DNA from 4 places in the Micromonospora sp. NPDC049101 genome. Region 2 is predicted to be linked to each of the others. Evidence: riboswitches for the same ligand, from Rfam matches in the RefSeq annotation. Region 2 holds a riboswitch; each other region holds the start of a gene.

Region 1 (3,200 bases), on a different contig from region 2:
TGGGCGAGACCGGCGAAGGAGTACGACGGCAGCGGCGGTGCCCAGCCGTGTCCGGCGAGGTCCGGTGCCAGCCACCGGCCGGGCCAGTGTTGTTCCAGGTGCGACGCCCAGGGCAGCCACACGTCACCGGTCGCCCCCATGCCGTGCAACAGCAGCAGGACCGGCCGTCGACCGGCGTGACCACCCGATTCGTCCACCACGGCCGCAGTCTCCCACGGTTCGCTGTCCCGGACGAGAGTCGTCGACGGGGGCGTACCCCGGGCCAGCGGGAGAGACGCCGCGGGCGTCGGCCCCTTGTGGGGGACGACGCCCGCGGCGGTCAGGGTGCCCGGGTCAGGCGGAGTAGCCCCGGCTGGTGATCCAGTTGGCCAGGTCGATGGTGGTGATCCAGTACGACGGGTCGGCCGGGTTCGCCGAGTCGGCGATCCGCACGGTGCGACCGTTGTCCTTGTAACCCACGACGGCGATGTAGTGGCCGCCACCGTAGGAGTGCCAGCTGCCGTCGGTGTCGGTGGCGTCGCCGACGACGTTGGCCACCACGCCCCGGCCGTCGGTGATGGCCCGGACGACGTCGGCCTGGAGCCGGTCCATCTGTGCCGGGCTGGGCGCGCCGGGGAACATCCGGGTCCGGTACGGGGAACCCTTCACCTCGGCGTTGAGCGCCCGGGTGGTGTCCTCGGCCGAGTTGGTGCCCATCTCGGTGGTGCCCAGTTCGGCAGCGAGTTCTTCCTGGGTGCGGTCGATCCCGCTGGCGCTGAGCGCGTTGCGGGTGGCCGCCGGGCCGCAGTTGTAGTACGTGTTCTGCGCCTCGTACTCGTAGTCGAGCACCTTGGTCGCGGGCGGCTTCGGCGGCGTCGGCTTACGGGTCAGATCCGGGTTGCTGCTGGCCTTGGCGGCGGGCGCCGCGGCGCTGGTGGCCGGGGCGGCGCTGGACGGCGCGGTGCTGGCCAGCGGGGACGCGTCGCCCTGGGAGGTGGTGGTGTCGCTGCGCATCTCGGCGACCGTGGTCGCGGTGCGCTGAGCGGCCGGGGCGTCGTCGGCGACGGTGAGCAGGGTGCCGGTGGTGGCGGCGAGCACGAGGGCCGCGGCGGAGGCGGCGACGATCTGGTACGGGCGCTCGGTCGCGATGCGGCGGAGCTGGCGCTGCATGGTGTGCTTCACGGGGTCCTCCACGGATCGGGGGGAGAGCGGCACACCGGGGCGCGACCGGTGTCCGGGCAGGCGCCAGCGCGCGGACGGTGGTCCGCGGATGGTGAACCGCTCAGGGGAACGCCCGGCACGGCCGGGCGGGAGAGGCGGTGACCCGGGGGTCAGCTCACCGTCACTGGACGGATGAGCGGGGGCACCGCTGCGCCGTGGAGGCGAGGGAACAGCCGAGGGGTGGAAAGGTGCTGCACGAGTTTGGAACTCCTTCCGACACCGCCTACCGGGTTAGCTGACGGATTCGGGCGGGAAGATCGCCCTACCGCGGGCCGTGGCTCGCGGATTCACCCCGGACTTACTGATGGGTCCCCGGTTCGTTGATCACGATTGAGCGGGTCGGCGCGGCGTCGCCTCTTGCGATCGGTTACCGCACCGGACGGGACGACACTACTGGCCCATCCACACCCTGCCAAGCCGGCTTCACCTGCGTAAACCTCAATGGGTGCCACAATTTCTGCGCGTATTGCCGATGACGTGACTCGATGGGACAACCGGTTACGGCGACGCCTACGGTCGACAACCGGACAGGCCGCCAACAATGCGGCCACAATCCCGGGAAAAATCGAGCCGATCGTGCCGGACGCCCGATTCGCAAATCCCGTGACCGGGCTCACATAACGGATCGGGCGCGAAGGGCACGGGCCGGACGCCAGCGTGCCACGACGGCGGGCCGGGGCACCCCACGCACCAGCCGGCGGACGGGTGCCGGGCTCGGCCGCAACCGGGCAACTGCCGCGGCCGCCTCCGCCGCGAGGATGCGCGCCGAGGAGGCGGCCAGGTCCGCATCCCGCCAGGCGGCCCGCTCCGCCGTGGCCGCGGCCTGGTAGTCGGCCAGCCTCGCATCCCGGATCACCCGGCTGAGCAGCGCCTCCTGCTCGACCGGGTGTCGCCGGGAATCCCAGCCGCGCCGACGCCCGAAGACGTCACCGAGCTGCGCCATGGTCAGGTCACCCCGCCAGTACGCCGCCGTCGCCGCACGGTGCAGGTAGCGCTCCCGGGACGCGTACTCGGCGGGGGTGCGGGGGGTGCCCGGGGTGGGTAGCGCCCCGGACCCCGCGAAGCGACGCGCGGCGGTGTCCGCCTCGTCGTACCGCGCCCAGGCCCGTTCCACCTGGTCCTGAGCCGTCAGCCAGGCATCCCGTCGCCGCCCGGCCGTCCTGGCCGCGCCGGCCGCGGCGACGGCCACCTCCTCGGCGTACCGGTGCCTGTCGACGGTTTCGGCCGCGGCCAGCTCGCGGGCGGTCGGGACGGGCGGCGACGGGTCGTCGGTGGGCCGGTCCCGTTCGGGCCGGGCGACCAGCACGGCGAGGACGCCGAGCGCCAGCAGGAACAGGGCCGACCAGATGGCGGCGGCCTGCGGCACCTCGGTTACGAACTGGTAGAAGACGACTGTCTCCATGGTCGGCACCTCGCGGAGGAAGCAGAGCGATGGGAGCCCCACCGGCCGCCCGGCCACGGCGGGCCAGGAATCGGCGGGGTGCGGAGCTGGTGGGTCGACAGGGCGCGGCGACGGGACGCGTGTCCCGGGTGGCTCAGCGCGCGGGTGGGCCCCGGGGCGGCCAGCTGCGGAGACCGTCGACGAGCGGCAGCCGGTCGGACCGGGTCGCGCACACCGGCAGCAGGCCTGTCGCGATGGCCCCCTGGGCGCCGGGGAGAGCCGGTGGCGCGTCGACCGACCAGGTCGGGAAGGTCTCCTCGGCGACACCCGCAGTCGGCGCGGCGCTCACGCTCGGCGCGGCGGCCGGGTGCGACGGTGGCACGGCGGCCGAGGCCGGGCCTGCGCCGAGCGCCAGGGCCGCGACCACGGCGAGGCTGGTCAGCACCCGTGTCGCCCAGCGCGCCACCCACCACAGCGGACAGGTGAACGCGACCGGAAGCACGTCCCCACGCTACCGTCGCGCCGGCGCCTGGCGCATCGACCACGGGCGTGTCGGCGTACGCCGCGCCGACACGCTGACCTGGGTGGACGGTGTCAGCGGGTGTCCGCGTACGTTGAT
Region 2 (3,200 bases):
GCCGGTCAGCGATCCACCGCGTCTCCCGCCGCGATTCCACGGTGCGGATGAACCGACCGGCTCACTGACACGTACCCCGCACCGGATCGTTGGGAGTCTCGCCTTGGGTTCCGACCACACCCGCTCTGCTCCGTCCGCCCCGCCCCGGGTGCGGCGGCTCCTCGTCGTGACGGTGGTGCCCCTCTTCGTCGCCACCGTGCTCGCCGCGGCCCTGCTCTGGCCGCGCGGCGGGACACCGCAGACCGACGCCGGGGCGGACGTGCCGCGCTACGGCGGCACGGTGACCCGGGTGGTGACCGAGCCGTGCCCGCCGCTGCCGTCGAGCCCCGAGGGCACGCCCCGGGTCGGCGGCGGGCCGTGCGGCACTGTCGACGTCCGGGTGGACGACGGGCCGACCGCGGGTCAACAGGTCCGGACACCGATCCCCGACGGACCCGGCGCACCACGGGTCGAGGTCGGCGACGAGGTCATCCTCGTCGAGCTGACCGATCCCGTCGATCCCAGCACCAGCAACTGGAACATCGCCGAGCACCAGCGCGGCACCCCGATGCTGTGGCTGGCGGTGATCTTCGCCGCGGCGATCGTCGCGTTCGGTCGGTGGCGGGGTCTGGCCGCACTCGCCGGGTTGGCGGCCAGCTTCGCCATCCTGCTCACGTTCGTGCTGCCGGGCATCGGTGCCGGCAAGTCGCCCCTGCTGGTGGCGGTGGTCGGCGCGGCACTGATCATGTTCGTGGTGCTCTATCTGACGCACGGGGTCACCGCACAGACCTCGGTGGCGGTGCTCGGCACCCTGGGCAGCCTGGTGCTGACCGGGCTGCTCGCCACCATCGCCACGGCCGCGACCCACCTCACCGGCTTCGGCAGCGAGGACGCGACGACACTGTCGATGTTCCAGGCCGACGTGGACCTACACGGCCTGCTGCTCGCCGGGATCATCATCGGATCGCTCGGGGTGCTCGACGACGTGACGGTCACCCAGGCGGCCACCGTCACCGAGCTGGCGCACGCCAACCCCGGGCTGACCCGGTTGCAGCTCTACCGCGCCGCGACCCGGGTCGGCCGCGCGCACATCGCCTCCACTGTCAACACCATCGTGCTGGCGTACGCGGGCGCGTCGCTGCCCCTGCTGCTCCTGCTCACCGCCGACTCGCGGCCGATCGGGCAGATCCTCACCAGCGAGTTCCTCGCGCAGGAAATCGTCCGCAGCGCGGTCGCCACGCTCGGCCTGATCGCCGCCGTGCCACTGACCACCGGGCTGGCCGCGATCGTGACCGCCGCCGGACGCGCCGACGCCACACCGCCCGCCGACGCCGCCCGGCGGCCACCGGAGCCGGACCGGGCGGAGCCGCTGGCCGCCCTCAGCTCACCGCGAACCTCTCGACCCGACGAGCCGGAGCAGACCCGGACCCCACCCCCATCCACGGCCACCGACGGGTGGCCGGAGTCGAACAGGAGCACGGAAACGGCATGGTGACACTCCTCAGCGTGACCAGATCGGATCTCCACCCTGAGAACCGCGTCACTGATCACCCAGCGCTATGGCGAAATGACACTTTTGGTCGGCATCCAGGCGTAGCTCACGCAGTCGACTCTCGGGTAACCTCGCTGCCGGTTACCGATGAAGGCGCGAAGCGGCGCCTGCGGTGCCACCGCCCAATCGCCAACCGGCGAGCCGGGGACCCAGGTATGTGGGGTGAATCCGCGTCAGCGGTAGGGGCCACTTCCGCCCCGAACCCGTCAGCTAACCCGGTCGGCGGTCGACGGAAGGGAACATTGTGACGGCACCCCTACGCCGCTGGTTGACACCCGTGGTGGCCGTGATCGCCGCACTGACCGTGCTCGCCGGGCCCCTGCCGGCCCACGCCGCCCCGACGACCCCGACACCGTCCGGGCACGAGGAGGACGGCGAGCCGAAGCTGCTCAACGACGTCATCGAGCAGGCCAACCGGGACTACTCCGCCGCCAAGTCCAAACTGGACAAGTCCAAGAAGCGTCAGCTGGAGCTGGCGCTGGAGGTGGACCGGGCCAAGGCCGACCTGGACGCGTTGGCACCACAGGTCGGGCAGATCGCCGCCCAGTCGTACCGGACCGGTCGGATCGGCGCGCTCGCGATGCTGCTCGAAAGCGACGCTCCCGACACCTTCGTGCAGCGCGCCGCGATGCTCGACGAGATCAACATGGTGAACGAGAACAAGCTCGCCGAGGTCAACGCGGTGAAGGCCCGCGCCGAGCAGGCCAAGTTCCTCCTCGACACCGAGGTTCGCGAGCAGCAGAAGCAGACCGCCGTGATGGCCAAGCGGAAGAACGAGGCCGACAAGGCGCTCTCGCTGGTCGGCGGCAAGGGCTTCACCGGCGGCCTGGTGGACGCCACCTCGCCGGTCGCCAAGATCGGGCCGGGCCGCACCGCCGACGGTGACTGGAAGGCGCAGTCGTGCAGCGAGGACGACCCGACCACGTCCGGCTGCATCACGCCTCGCACGCTGCACGCGTACAAGGAGGTCAAGCGGGCCGGCTTCAACCGGTTCGTCGGCTGCTACCGCCCCGGCGGGCCGTGGGAGCACCCGAAGGGCAAGGCCTGCGACTGGTCGCTACAGAAGAGCGGCTTCGCGCCCTGGCACAACGAGGACACCCGGACGTACGGCAACAACGTCGCCGCGTTCCTCATCCGTAACGCCGACCGGCTCGGCATCTACTACGTGATCTGGAACCGGCAGATCTGGTTCCCGGCAAGCGGTTGGAAGTCGTACAGCGGGCCGTCGAACCACACCGACCACGTCCACATGTCGCTGCTCTGACCCACCGGATCCTCCGTCGAGGGCCGCTCCGCCTCGCGCGGGGCGGCCCTCGACGTGTCAGGCGGCCGACCCGGTCGGCACGTCGAGCGTCGCGAAGCCGGCCGGCACCGCCGCCACCGGGCGCACGACGCCGGCGGCGAGCCGGTATGACACGCCCACCACCGCACACCGCCCCTGTGCCACCTCGTCGGCCAGCACGGGCGACTGCCCGAGCAGCGTCTCGACGGTCTGCGCGATGTGGATGTCGACGATGCCGTCGATGTCCTCCACACCCTCGGCACGGGCCCGGGCCAGACTGGGCAGCACGGCGTCGACCACCGCGCCCAGGTGCCCGGGAGGCTGCGTGCCGGTCGCGGCGGACTCCCGCGCCGCCTGCACCGCCCCGCACGAGTCGTGGCCGAGCAC
Region 3 (3,200 bases), on a different contig from region 2:
CTGCCGACGGCCGTGCGCTCCACCGGGGTCGATCCGGTCGAGCTGGTGGTGCCCGCGACGGGGTTGGCGACCGCGACCGTGCAGGCGGCCGCCGGCCTGCTGACCGAGGTGGAGGGCACGGTCGGGGTGATCACGCCGGTTCCCCGCCGGGACGAGGTCGCCGGTTGGCTCGCCGCGCTCGACGCGCCGCGCCTGCAGGTGGTCACCAGCCTGGAGGCCAAGGGCATGGAGTACGACGGGGTCGTGCTTGTCGCACCGAGCGAGATCCGGGCGGATCCGGGTGCCGGGGTCCGCACCCTGTACGTGGCGCTGTCCCGGGCCACGCAGCGACTCACCACCATCGACCCGACCGGCTGATCCGTGCCCGCTCGTCGCACGGGCCGGCGGCCGACCTGACACTTGCACACATAGCGATGTGAACATACATTTGACCGGGCCCCGGCCGGCAGCGGAAGGTGGATCTCGTGGGCGCAGGTCATGACCACCACCACGGGTCCGTCGCCAATGCCGCACAGCAGCACCGGGGCCGCCTCTGGGCGGCGTTCGGGCTGCTCGCCACCCTGATGGTGGTCGAGGCGGTGGCCGCCCTGCACACCGGCTCGCTCGCCCTGCTCTCCGACGCCGGGCACATGTTCACCGACGTGCTCGGCATCGGTTTGGCGCTCGCCGCGATCACCGCCACCCGACGGGCCACCGGCGACCCGCAGCGCACCTTCGGGCTCTACCGCCTCGAGGTGCTCGCCGCACTGGCCAACGCCGTCCTGCTCTCCGGCGTCGCGATCTACGTGGTGATCGCGGCGATCCGCCGCTTCGGCGACCCGCACGAGGTCGTCGCCGGCCCGATGCTCGTGGTGGCCGTACTCGGCCTGCTCGCGAACGTCGCCGCCTTCGCCCTGCTCCGCGCCGGCGCCCGGGAGAGCATCAACCTGCAGGGCGCCTACCTGGAGGTGCTCGGCGACCTGCTCGGCTCACTCGGCGTGATCGGCGCCGCACTGCTCATCGCCGTCACCGACTGGTGGTGGGCCGACCCGCTGGTCGCGGTCGCCATCGGCGCGTTCATCCTGCCGCGCACCTGGCGGCTGGCCCGTGCCGCCGTCCGCATCCTGGTGCAGGCCGCCCCGGAACACCTCCAGGTGACCGCCGTGCACGACCGGCTGGCCGCCGTCCCCGGTGTGGTGGAGGTGCACGACCTGCACGTCTGGACGCTCACCTCGGGCATGGAGGTGGCCTCCGCGCACCTGACCATGGCACCCGACGCGGAGGTCGGCGCGGTGCTGACCGCAGCGCGTACCGCCCTGCACGACGACTTCCGGATCGAACACGCGACGTTGCAGATCGAGCCCGGCGCCGCCACCGGGGCCTGCGGCTCGATCGAGTGGTAACACCCATTTCCGTGACGACGTGCGCACCTTCCGTCACATCGGCTGCAGCAGCCCCACCGGCACCGGTAGGCTCGGTCCCGGCCTCCACCAGGCGGCGCCCTCCAGGCGCCGGTGGCGGTCGCCGCCTAATCGCCCAACCAGGCGAACCGGGGAACCACGTTCCTGGGGTGCATCCGCGTCAGCGGTAGGGATCTTCCGTCCCGAACCCGTCAGCTAACCCGGTCGGCGGCTGACGGAAGGACATGCGCAGTGGCACCAGCACGACCACCCGCCGCCCGACTGGCGGCCCTGATCGTCGCGATGTTCGCCCTCGGCTTCGCGATCCCGGCCGGCACCGCCTCGGCCGCTCCCCCGACCGGCCTGCGGGCCGCCGCCGCACCCGACTCCGACGAGGAGGGCGGCACCCCGTCGCTGCGTGCCCAACTCGAGGCCGCCAGCAAGGGCTACCTGGACGCCAAACGCGCTCTGGACACCTCCGTGCAGCGGCAGCAGCAGCTCGCCACCCAACTGAAGACCATCGAGGTCGAGCTGGCCCAGCGCGACGGCAAGGTCGGCCAGATCGCCGGCGTGGCGTACCGCACCGGCCGGCTCGGCGCGGTGTCGGCGCTGCTCAACAGCAGCAGCCCGGAGGGCTTCATGGACCGGGCCGCCGCCCTGGAGGCGGTGGCCGCCAACGAGGACCGGGTGCTGCGCGACCTGCTCGCCACCAAGGACGAGGCCAATCGCACCCGGGCCGCCCTGAACGGCGAGATCACCGAACAACGCAAGCAGGTCACCGTGATGGCCAAGCGCAAGGAGCAGGCCGAACGCGCCCTGACCGTCGCCAACACGCCCAAGCCTCCGCAGACCACCGCCGACACCAGCTCCAACCGGGGCACCTCCACCGCCAACGCGAAGGCGGCGCCACGCAATTCCGACGGCTCCTGGCCCTCCGAGTCGTGCAGCGTCAACGACCCCACGCCCGCCAACGGCTGCATCACCCCGCGCACCCTGCACGCGCTCAACCAGGCCAAGGCCGCCGGCTTCACCCGGTACGTCTCCTGTCACCGCCCCAGCGGCTCCGGCGAGCACCCGAAGGGCCGGGCCTGCGACTTCGCCGCCCAGACGAGCGGCTTCGGCGGCAACGCCACCGGCGGCGACAAGACGTACGGCAACAACCTGGCCGCGTACTTCATCCGCAACGCCGACCGACTCGCCGTGCTGTACGTGATCTGGTACCGGCAGATCTGGCTGCCCAGCAGCGGGTGGAAGTCGTACAGCGGCGCCGGTGGCACCCCGTCCACCGACCACACCAACCACGTACACCTGTCGGTCTACTGACCCGGCCGTTCCCCGCAGCGCATGATGCCTGTGAGTCATCACGATGGCTCACAGGCATCACGTTCGTTCGGGCAGTCGCGCGGCGCTGGCCGGCTACGTCAGCGGGCGTACCCCTGATGTCGCCGCTCGTCGGACGACCCGGCCAGAGCCGGCGGGCAGCCTTGCGGTATGCCTCGGATCCCACCCGCCGCCCGCAAGGGCCTTCTCACCCTGCACCTGGTCACGTCGCTGGGCTGGCTCGGCGCGGACCTGGTGCTGCTCACCCTCGGCATCGCCGTGCAGCGGGGCGCCGACCCGGCGGTGCTCTACCCGGTCGGCGCGCTGGTCGGCACCGTCCTGTTCGCGCCGCTGAGCGTCCTGGTGTGGCTCATCGGTGTCGCCAGCGCGCTGCTCACCCCGTGGGGCCTCGTGCGCTACCGATGGGTGCTGGTCAAGCTCGTGCTCACCACGGTGATGGCCGGGCTGGTGCTGTTCCTGCTCACCCCGAACCTGCGGCAC
Region 4 (3,200 bases), on a different contig from region 2:
GGATCCCGTCGGCGAGTCGGGGCTCGTCGGCGGCGAATTCGGACCAGGAAGCCATGCGAGCATTCTATCGAACAAATGTACGAGCAGCGACCTCGACGCGCTGGTCACCGGCACCGAATCTGGTGGGTTTTCGGGCCGCCGCTATGGTGGTCCGATGCTGCTCTCCGACCGCGACCTGGTCTCCGAGATCAAGGCCGGCACGCTGGGCCTGGAGCCGTTCGAGCCCACCCTGGTCCAACCTTCCAGCATCGACGTGCGGCTGGACCGGCTGTTCCGGGTCTTCAACAACCATCTCTACACCCACATTGACCCGGCGATGCAGCAGGACGACCTGACGTCGGCGATCGAGGTGCCCGACGGGGAGCCGTTCGTGCTGCACCCCGGCGAGTTCGTGCTCGCCTCGACGTTGGAGGTCATCTCGCTGGGTGACCAGCTCGCCGGCCGACTGGAGGGCAAGAGTTCGCTGGGGCGGCTGGGGCTGCTCACGCACTCCACCGCCGGTTTCATCGACCCCGGCTTCTCCGGTCACGTCACGCTGGAGCTGTCGAACGTGGCGAACCTGCCGATCACGCTCTGGCCGGGCATGAAGATCGGGCAGCTCTGCATCTTCCGACTCTCCTCGCCGGCCGAGCACCCGTACGGCTCGGCAGTCTACGGCTCGCGCTACCAGGGGCAGCGGGGGCCGACGCCGAGTCGCGCCTGGCAGCACTGGCGCACCTGGCCCACCCGCTGAACCCGTGACGACGGGGGCCCGCCGCGACGGATCGCGACGGGCCCCCGGTCCGCGCACTGATCAGCCTGGACGGCCGTAGCTGTGGACCTGACCGTCGTCGGCCCTCTTCATCTTGACCGGTTCACCGGCCTGCGAGGCGTGCACCACCCAGCCGTCACCGACGTACATGCCGACGTGGTGGATGTCGCTGTAGTAGAAGACCAGGTCGCCGGGGCGCAGGTCGCCCTTGCTGACCTTCTTGGTGGCGCGGCTCTGCGCGGCGGCGTTGTGCGGCAGGGACACCCCGGCCTTCGCCCAGGCGGCCAGCATCAGCCCGGAGCAGTCGTACGAGTTCGGGCCCTCGGCACCCCAGACGTAGGGCTTGCCGATCTGCGCGCAGGCGAACTTGACCGCCGTGCCGGCGGCGCCACCGGGATAGCTGGCAGGGCAGGGCGCCGGGCGCAGCGGACCGCCGCCACCGCTGCCGTACACCTTGAGGCGCAGCTTCTGCAGCTTGTCGATCTCCTCGTTGATCTGCTTCTTCTTCGCCGCCAGCTGAGCCTCGGTGCGGGTCAGTTGGGCCACCATCGCGTCGAGCGGCGCCTTCTGCCCGGCCAACTGGTCGCGCAGGTCGGCCACCTCGCGGACGTCCTGCTGCTGGTTGTGCGCGAAGCGGTCGAGCATCTCGAGCTGCCCGACCACCTCGCTGGGCGACCGGCTGCCCAGTACGGCGTTGACGGTCAGCACGTTCTCGCCCTTGTACGCGCGCACCGCCAGGGCACTGACCTTGTCCATCGCGGCGTCGACCTGGCGCTCCAGCGGGGCGATCCGGGCGGCCAGCGCGCCGGCCTGCCTGCGTTTGGCGGCGAGGTCGATCCGGGTGGCGTTGTGCTGTTCGATGATCGGTTCGAGTTTGTTCCAGTCGGCGTCGATCTGGCGCTCGATCTCGGCGACGGACGGGTCGGCGTGGGCCGGCGTGGCGCTGCCGGTCAGGACGACGGCGACGCCGGCCAGTGCGGCGAGCGCGGTGGTGAAGCGGGACCAGCGTGGGCGCGGCGCGATCGACATGGGGCCGGCTGCTGCCGACCGCTCGGACGACGGCCGCGGGGCATGGAGTGCCACCGGGGTTCCGTACTCCTTCTTCCTGACCGCCTACCGGGTTAGCTGACGGGTTCGGGCGGGAAGTCGGCGCCCTACCGCAGTGGCTGCGGATTCACCCCGGGGGACATGGGTCCCCGGTTCGTTCGGAAACGACTCGGCGGTGTCGGTCCGTTACCGCCCGGGCTGGGCGGAGCTGCTATCGGGCCGACAAAAGACCAGAGTAGAGACGCCCGTTACCACTCCGCAACCCGCGCGGCCGTGACACTCCGTACCGATCGGAGAGGAGCCCCGACCACACGCGAAGATTTCTTTCCAGGCAGGTCGACACATAGAAAGGTATTGACGTGGGCTCCCGGGCGGCGCGAAGGTGACCTGACCTGCACCCGTGGAATCTAGGGGGTTCGATGCACCATCCAACCCTGTCCCCCGGCCGGCGCGCACTGCTCGCCGCCGCCGTGGTCGCCGCCGCGACCGCGGTACCGCTACCCGCCCACGCCGCCGCCGCACCCACCGGCGACCGCCAGCAGCAGTACGCCGCCGCGGCGGCCGAGTTCGGCGTACCGACCGACGTGCTGCTCGGCGTCTCCTACCTGGAGTCCCGCTGGGACAGCAACGCCGGCACACCCAGCACCAGCGGCGGTTACGGCCCGATGCACCTGACCGACGCCAGACACATGGCCGCCCTGCCCACGGCCGGCCACCACGACGCCGGCACCGGCACCGAGGATCCGCGCGGCGACGACTCCCGTACCGCGCTGGCACCCGCGCCTCGGCCGGCGGACCCGGCACCATCGGCCGCCGCGTTGCAGACCGTGGACGCCGCCGCCGCACTGACCGGCGCGGCCACCGACTCGCTGCGTACCGACGTCGGTGTGAACATCCGGGGCGGCGCGGCGCTGCTGGCCTCGTACCAGCGGGAGTTGGGCGCGCCGGTCGGTGCCGGCACCGACCCGGCCACCTGGTACGGCGCGGTGGCCCGCTACGCCGGCGCGGACACCGCCGACGCCGCGGCGGCCTTCGCCGACGAGGTCTTCACCACCATCGGCACCGGCGAGTCGCGGACGACCGACGACGGAGCGCGGATCACGCTGCCGGCCCGGGCGATCCGTCCGGAGCGCTCCTGGCTGGACCGACTGGGTCTGCGCCGGCTCGCCCGCCCGGACGGGCTGGAGTGCCCCCGCACCATCTCCTGCGAGTGGATCCCGGCGCCCTACGCGGCGTTCGGCGACGGGGACTACGGCAACCACGACCTGTCCGACCGGCCCGCCCGGCAGAAGGTCGAGTACATCGTCATCCACGACACCGAGGGAAGCTGGGCGACCACCCTGCAACTCGTGCAGGATCCGACCTACGTGAGCTGGCACTACACGCTGCGCTCGGTGGACGG

Evidence for each region. Region 2 has a riboswitch for cyclic di-AMP ahead of AB0B57_RS21720 (hypothetical protein). Riboswitches for the same ligand answer to the same signal wherever they lie in the genome.
Region 1: it holds a riboswitch for cyclic di-AMP, as region 2 does, so the genes downstream of both, AB0B57_RS05915 (C39 family peptidase) here and AB0B57_RS21720 (hypothetical protein) in region 2, are expected to answer to the same signal.
Region 3: it holds a riboswitch for cyclic di-AMP, as region 2 does, so the genes downstream of both, AB0B57_RS18490 (hypothetical protein) here and AB0B57_RS21720 (hypothetical protein) in region 2, are expected to answer to the same signal.
Region 4: it holds a riboswitch for cyclic di-AMP, as region 2 does, so the genes downstream of both, AB0B57_RS07520 (NlpC/P60 family protein) here and AB0B57_RS21720 (hypothetical protein) in region 2, are expected to answer to the same signal.

Annotation. Positions count from the first base shown of each region.
Region 1 is NZ_JBEZED010000003.1:380,634-383,833, reverse strand. Features, by position in the region: gene AB0B57_RS05920 (alpha/beta fold hydrolase) at 1-200, opposite strand, end outside; gene AB0B57_RS05915 (C39 family peptidase) at 334-1,173, opposite strand; cyclic di-AMP (ydaO/yuaA leader) riboswitch at 1,406-1,547, opposite strand; gene AB0B57_RS05910 (hypothetical protein) at 1,814-2,602, opposite strand; gene AB0B57_RS05905 (hypothetical protein) at 2,736-3,083, opposite strand; gene AB0B57_RS05900 (acyltransferase) at 3,176-3,200, opposite strand, start outside.
Region 2 is NZ_JBEZED010000015.1:120,046-123,245, forward strand. Features, by position in the region: gene AB0B57_RS21715 (YibE/F family protein) at 104-1,474, shown strand; cyclic di-AMP (ydaO/yuaA leader) riboswitch at 1,641-1,771, shown strand; gene AB0B57_RS21720 (hypothetical protein) at 1,776-2,795, shown strand; gene AB0B57_RS21725 (carbonic anhydrase) at 2,853-3,200, opposite strand, start outside.
Region 3 is NZ_JBEZED010000012.1:108,511-111,710, forward strand. Features, by position in the region: gene AB0B57_RS18480 (AAA family ATPase) at 1-357, shown strand, start outside; gene AB0B57_RS18485 (cation diffusion facilitator family transporter) at 465-1,382, shown strand; cyclic di-AMP (ydaO/yuaA leader) riboswitch at 1,495-1,626, shown strand; gene AB0B57_RS18490 (hypothetical protein) at 1,683-2,702, shown strand; gene AB0B57_RS18495 (hypothetical protein) at 2,871-3,200, shown strand, end outside.
Region 4 is NZ_JBEZED010000004.1:318,320-321,519, reverse strand. Features, by position in the region: gene AB0B57_RS07530 (pyridoxamine 5'-phosphate oxidase family protein) at 1-55, opposite strand, end outside; gene dcd (dCTP deaminase) at 155-733, shown strand; gene AB0B57_RS07520 (NlpC/P60 family protein) at 794-1,780, opposite strand; cyclic di-AMP (ydaO/yuaA leader) riboswitch at 1,848-1,983, opposite strand; gene AB0B57_RS07515 (N-acetylmuramoyl-L-alanine amidase) at 2,218-3,200, shown strand, end outside.